Regions from separate parts of the Marinobacter bohaiensis genome, predicted to be linked through region 3. Evidence: riboswitches for the same ligand, from Rfam matches in the RefSeq annotation. Region 3 holds a riboswitch; each other region holds the start of a gene.
The links. A riboswitch is a leader RNA that binds a small molecule or an ion and turns the genes downstream of it on or off. The one in region 3 is predicted to bind cobalamin.
Positions count from the first base shown of each region.

Region 1: another riboswitch for cobalamin. It lies ahead of DKK67_RS13555 (ABC transporter substrate-binding protein); the one in region 3 lies ahead of DKK67_RS20385 (ribonucleoside-diphosphate reductase subunit alpha).
Region 2: another riboswitch for cobalamin. It lies ahead of DKK67_RS18850 (TonB-dependent receptor domain-containing protein); the one in region 3 lies ahead of DKK67_RS20385 (ribonucleoside-diphosphate reductase subunit alpha).

Region 1 covers NZ_QGEH01000002.1:177,559-179,753, forward strand. The annotation lists gene DKK67_RS13550 (heme NO-binding domain-containing protein) at 1-446, opposite strand, end outside; cobalamin riboswitch at 632-845, shown strand; gene DKK67_RS13555 (ABC transporter substrate-binding protein) at 998-2,068, shown strand; gene DKK67_RS13560 (FecCD family ABC transporter permease) at 2,065-2,195, shown strand, end outside.
Region 2 covers NZ_QGEH01000005.1:141,836-144,030, reverse strand. The annotation lists gene DKK67_RS18860 (ABC transporter ATP-binding protein) at 1-310, shown strand, start outside; gene DKK67_RS18855 (hypothetical protein) at 333-695, opposite strand; cobalamin riboswitch at 1,009-1,196, shown strand; gene DKK67_RS18850 (TonB-dependent receptor domain-containing protein) at 1,325-2,195, shown strand, end outside.
Region 3 covers NZ_QGEH01000007.1:39,199-41,393, forward strand. The annotation lists gene DKK67_RS20385 (ribonucleoside-diphosphate reductase subunit alpha) at 1-1,477, opposite strand, end outside; cobalamin riboswitch at 1,612-1,792, opposite strand; gene DKK67_RS20390 (DUF3047 domain-containing protein) at 1,920-2,195, shown strand, end outside.

The DNA.
Region 1 (2,195 bases), on a different contig from region 3:
AGCGCTTCATAGAGCCCGCACAGGCGATTCGGGGAACCGTAGGTGACCAGCAGGCGATCGCCCTGCTCCCGCACCGAAAACTTGTCCCGCACCCGGTCGCGCTCGTCTTCGTCGCGCAGGCCGGCGGCGAGGGTGGCGTGCACGGCCGGCTGGCGCTTGAGGAAATCCCGCGCCGAACCGGACACCTGATAGAACATGGGGAACATGCGCCGGGAAATGTTGATGAAATAGTCGGCGTAGAGCGCCCAGAGGGCCTCTTCGTCCAGCTGGAAATGGCTTTGGGCCGCCCGGATCAGACGCAGGCACTGCCCGTCGTCGTAGTCGGTGTCGATCCGGAAATCCTGGCCCGGGGCCAGTTCCGCCTTGGCCCGGACCTCTGCCAGGGCCTCCGGTCCGCCTTCGCTTTCCACCAGTTCCAGTAAGACTTTCTGGATCAATCCAATCATGCCTATCGATACTCTACCGTGCCGGGGCCGGGCAACGTCGGGTGGTTCCGGCCAGGCCCCCAGTCTAGGCGAACCTCCGGACCGATGCAGGGCCACTTTATAAGGTTTTACACTCACCTTTAGCCGCCATGACGGGCCGAAGCGCGTATTCAAGAGCGTCCCGACTTGCTCCGGCCCGCCAAGCTGTTTATGCTCCATCCGTCGGTTTCCTTCGGGAAGCACGGAGCATCGCAAGACGCTCCCGACCAGGGAATTCGCCGCGGCCCCGCCGCGAAACGAAACTGCCCCCGCAACTGTAGGCGGCGAGCCACGCCCATCCGCGCCACTGGGAATCCCCGGGAAGGCCGGGCGCAGCCACGACCCGTCAGTCAGGAGACCTGCCGACACGACGTTCACCCATCCGGGCGGGGTGCCCCGGGGTTCAGGAAGGACGATTCCCATCTCAGCGATCTGCCAGCCGACCCGACGCGTTTCCATCCCCCCGATTGCAACCTCAGCTAACTGTTATGTTATAACATAACCATATAGCGACAACGGAGATCGGGACTGACATGACTTCCCCTCAATCAGCAGGCCATCAAAACAGCCGTTTTCAACGGGCCGCAGACGCGACTCGACCGCTGCGCGGCTTACTTCTGGCGATAGCGGCCCTCTACACGCCGCTTGCAGCGGCCACCGACTACCCATTGACCCTGACCAACTGCGGCCGTGACATCGAATTCGACGCCGCCCCGCAGAGCACCGTCACCATCGGCCAGTCCGCCACCGAGATGCTCTACTCGCTGGGGCTGGGCAACAAAGTGTCCGCCACGTCGGTGTGGTTCAACCCGGTGCTGCCGGAATACAGGGCCCTCAACGACCAGATAGAGCGCATCGCCGACAACGACCCCAGCTTCGAAGCCGTGGTCAATCACAAGCCGGACCTGGTGGCGGTCCAGTACGAGTGGCACGTTGGCCCCACCGGCATCGTCGCCACTCGCGACCAGTTCCACGACCTGGGCATCAACACCTACATCCTGCCGGCGGACTGCGACACCAAGGACAACTCCACCGGCGGTGACGGCACCCGCGTCGCCGCGTTTTCAACGGATTCCGTCTACAAGGGGATCCACGAACTGGCGACCATCTACGACGTGGAAAACGCCGGCGACGAGCTGGTGGCCGACCTCAAAGCCCGCGAGAGCAAGGCTGTCGCGCGCGCCCGCGACCTGGATCTGCCGGACGACCTGTCCGCCGTGTTCTGGTTCTCCTCCGCCGACCTGGAAATCGATCCCTACGTCGCCGGCCGCCTGGGCGCACCGGGCTACATGATGGACAAACTGGGCATCCGCAACGTGATCGAGTCCGATGAGGAATGGCCCACCGTGGGCTGGGAGTCCATCGCCAAGGCCGACCCGGACATCATCGTCGTCGCCCGCATGGACCGTCGCCGCTTCCCCGCCGACGACGTGGAAAAGAAACTGGAGTTCCTGCGCACCGATCCCGTCGCCAGCCAGATGACCGCCGTCAAGGAAGGCCGCATCGTGCAGATGGATGCCCACGCCATGAGCGCCACCCTGCGCACCATCTTTGGCCTGGAAGCGCTGTCTGAATCCCTGGCGGAGATGACCTTCGACCGATGATCCGCGCCCTCGCGACGATCTGGCCACTGACGGCACCGCGCCTGCACTGGTTCTGGCTGGCGCCGACGGTACTGCTGACTGCGCTGGTCGCCGGTACCGCCATCGGCGAGACCCGGATTCCCATCGA
Region 2 (2,195 bases), on a different contig from region 3:
GCTGGACGAGCCGGTGAACCACCTGGATCTCCGCCACCAGGCGGAACTGATGGCAACCCTGTGTGCGCTGGCGCGGGAGCAGCGGCGGTTAGTGGTCATGACCGTTCACGACATCAACCTGGCGGCACGCTACGCCGACCGGGTCCTGTTACTGTATCCCGACGGTCACCACGATGCCGGTTCGGCGTCTGAAATGCTGTCGTCGGAGCGCCTGCAGCGGGTCTACAGCTATCCGGTCGAGCGGGTCGGCGAGGGCGGGGACAGCTTCTGGCGGCCCGCGCCGCGATGGACTCCCGACCCGGTGGATTGAACGCGCCGTCGGCGTGCCGCGATCAGGCGGGCACTTCCATTTTGCGGCCCCGGTAGGTGATGGTGCGGGTCTTGCTGCTGCTGGCCGGTTCCTCTTTCTTGGCCGCCGCGGCCGGCTCCGCCAACTCCTGGCCGCGGTAATTGCGCGGCTTGTCGTCGTCCTGCTCGGCCAGATCCGGAACCTGTTTCTTGAGCTCTTCCCAGGCATTGTTCAGGTGGCTGGAGCGGGACTGCCTGGCGTAGGACGCCAACTGGTCCTCCAGGTCGTTGTCGGTCAGGTGAAGCTTAACGCCGAATTCCGCCAGGATCAGTCGGCGGCACTGGTGGACGAGTTTGAGGAGTCCGCGATCCAGTAGCCAACTGCGTTCTGCTGCTAGCGTCGTCATTGTCGTACCTCATTTCAAAGCGCTCTTGCGTCTGGACGGTCCCGAGCCTGTGGGGGGATCAGAGCGTGCGCGTTATCGACCCTGAATATTAAGCTAAAAATGTGCCTATCGTTAAAATCCTGAAATAAAAGGCGAAAACATCAGCTTTGCACGGAGTTGCGCACCGCCATGACGCATCACGGGTTCTGTCTGCACCGTTGTGGTGAGTTCGGCGGGCGTGCAGGGGAATGAGAAAATCCGGGAAAATGCGTTGACCCGGTGAGCCAGTCCTCCTAAAGTCCCGGCAAGTTCGGTGACGCCTGCGTCACCGGCGTCAATTGGCAGGCGGTGCTCGCACGGCGAGTGAAACGGGAAACTGGTGCAAACCCAGTGCTGCCCCCGCAACGGTAAATTCCTCTGCAGCAGCAAGGCCACTGGACCTCCGGTCCGGGAAGGCGCTGCCGGCCCCCGATCCCCGGGGAAGGAATGAGTCCGGAGACCGGCCACCTGCTTCCCGGCAGGGATCTCTCTGATCCTGGCCGGTGCATGCGGTGCTGCGGAGGGCGTCACCGGTGGTTGCCCATCCCGTAACCGCGCGTCCTCCGTCCACCGGCTTCGACTGAACCGGATGCGAACCCAGGACGCTCTCTGTGAACAAGCCCTTTTCCCTGGCCGCCGGCCTGATGACCGGCTGTCTTGCCGCCCCGCTCAACGCGGATATCCTCAATCCCCTTGTGGTGACCGCGACCCGGACCGCGCAAACGGCCGACGAGGTGAACGCCTCGGTGACGGTCATCAGCCGGCAGGACATCCAGCGCAGCACGGCCAGCAGCATCGAGGACCTGTTGCGCGGTGTTCCCGGCGTGACCGTGTCCCAGAGTGGTGGTGCCGGCAAGCAGTCCAGCGTGTTCATGCGGGGTTCGAACTCCGATCACGTGCTGGTGCTGGTGGACGGCCTGAAAGTCGGCGGTGCAACGGCGGGCACGGCCCAGTTGGAAAACATTCCCCTGGCGCTGGTGGATCGCATCGAAGTGGTGCGTGGTCCGCGCTCCAGCCTCTACGGCTCCGAGGCCATCGGTGGGGTGATCCAGATCTTCACGCGCCGGGGCACGCCGGAGCCGGAAGCCATTTCGGAAGTCAGCGCCGGTACCGAGGGCACCTCGCGCCTGACCCAGCACTTCTCGGGCCGCACCGGCGATACGGCCTACAGTCTGTCGGCGTCGATGTATGAGACCGACGGTGTGGATTCCCAGCCGGTCAGCAACCAGCGCGATGACGACGGTTTCGAGAGCCAGTCGTTCAGCGCCAGCGTGGATCAGCGCGTCAATGATCGGTTGTCGCTCGGCCTCAACGCGATGCACGCCCAGGGCGAGAACGATTACGACAGCGTTTTCGGTACAGCCGATCAGCGCTACTGGAACGAGTTCGTGCAGCAGTCCGGGCGGGTTTTCGCCGATTTTGCCGCCAGCGACGATGTCACCCTGCACGCCCAGATCGGCTACGGGCGCGAGGACAACGACA
Region 3 (2,195 bases):
GCAGGTCGCCCACATCGCTGGGGGAGAACAGGGTCCAGTCGGCGTCGGCGCGCATGCGCTCGATCAGCAAGTCCGGTACCCAGTTGGCGGTGTTCATGTCGTGGGTGCGGCGACGCTCGTCGCCGGTGTTCTTGCGCAGTTCCAGGAACTCCTCGATGTCCAGGTGCCAGCTTTCCAGGTAAGCGCAGACCGCGCCCTTGCGCTTGCCGCCCTGGTTGACCGCCACGGCGGTGTCGTTGACCACTTTCAGGAACGGCACGACGCCCTGGCTGCGGCCGTTGGTGCCCTTGATATGGGAGCCCAGCGAACGCACCGGCGTCCAGTCGTTGCCCAGGCCGCCGGCCCACTTGGACAGCAGCGCGTTGTCCTTGATGGCGCCGTAGATGCCTTCCAGGTCGTCGGACACGGTGGTCAGGTAGCAGGAGGACAGCTGCGAGTGCCGGGTGCCACTGTTGAACAGCGTCGGCGTGGAAGCCATGTAGTCGAACGACGACAGCAGATCGTAGAACTCGATGGCGCGGGCGTTGCGGTCGTCCTCGCGCAAAGCCAGGCCCATGGCGACACGCATGAAGAAGACCTGCGGCAGCTCCAGGCGCTTGTCCTCGAAATGGACGAAGTAGCGGTCGTACAGGGTCTGCAGGCCGAGGAAGCCGAACTGCCGGTCGCGCTCGGGTTTGATTTCAGCGCCCAGGCGCTCCAGGTCGAACTCGCCCAGGGCCGGGTCCAGCAGCTCACGCTCGATCCCGAAACCGATGAAACTGGACAGCGCCTGTGGATAAACCTCGGCCAGGGTCTGATCGAGCGGCAGGGACAGGGCCTGACCGGCCTCCAGACGCAGCTGTTCCAGCAGCAGGCGGGCGGTGACGGCACTGTAGTCCGGCTCCTGCTCGATGCGCCCGCGGGCGGTCATGACCAGGGCGTTGAGCACGTCTTTCTCGGGAATGCCGTCGTAGAGGTTGCGCACGGCGTCTTCCACCACGCTTTCGGCGTCCACCGCGTCCAGTCCGGCGCAGGCCTGCTCCACCTGATGTTTCATCAGGCCCACGTCCAGCGGCACGGTCTGGCCGTTGGCCAGGGAGACCGTCAGGGTGGGATGGGCTTCCACCGGCGCCTGGGTGGCACGTTCCTGGGCGTGGGCTTCGCGGTACAGCACGTAGGCCCGGGCCACCTTCTGTTCCTCGGCGCGCATCAGGGCCAGTTCCACCTGATCCTGAATGTCTTCGATGTGCACGGTGCCGCCAGCCTGCAGGCGCCGGCTCAAAGCCTGGATGACCTGACGGCTGACGCGGCGAACGCTGTCGTGGATACGGGCGGAACCGGCGGCTTTCTCGCCTTCCACGGCGAGGAACGCCTTGGTGATGGCGACACTGATCTTGCTGGCATCGAAATCGACCAACTGGCCGTTTCGCTTGATGACTCGGAGGGCCAGGGTCTGTTCCTGGGCATCGGTTGGAGCGGCAGCAGCGCTGGGCATCATGATTCTCCTGGGTACGCGTGGTCAAAAAACTTACCTTCGCGTACGCAGGACGGCAGACCTCCACGGAGGGTGGAGTCGCATTGCCGTTTGCTGCTCACCCTGAGTCGCGAAGGTGCAGTCGCGTGGTCCCATTGGTGGGGCCACACCTCCCTGGCAGGTCTTCGGACTCAGGGGTCTGAACCGTTCCGGTTCGCCTCGCGTAACGACTTCCCAGCAGATGCCAGTGTCATCGTGTCACGCTCGTGCCCCAATACCGCTGCGCGTCAGTTCCGGATTCTCACCGGATTCCCGGACACCAGAGGTTGTGGATAACGGCGCTGTGCAGCCGGGAGCGCCTTACGACTCCCGGTTGGCAGTGCGCTGGTTAACGATAAACCACTAGATCTGGTGTCTAACCAAGGATAAGAGCACTATATAGATGAAGCCTGACAGGAACAAGCCAATGTTGATACGAATGGCCACATCCCTACTGGCGGCGGCGCTGGCGCTGCAGAGCGTTCCGGCCACCGCCGAGTCGCTGACGCCCTTCTCCACCCTGCAGACCCTGGACGACGGCTGGACCCCGCTGACCTTCCCCGATATCGATACCCACACCCGCTACCGACTGGTCGACGACCAGGGTACCCAAGTGCTGCGCGCGGACACCGACGGCGGCGCCTCGGGACTGATTCACCGGGTCGACATCGAGCCCGGTGAAAAGCTGGTGCTGCACTGGCGC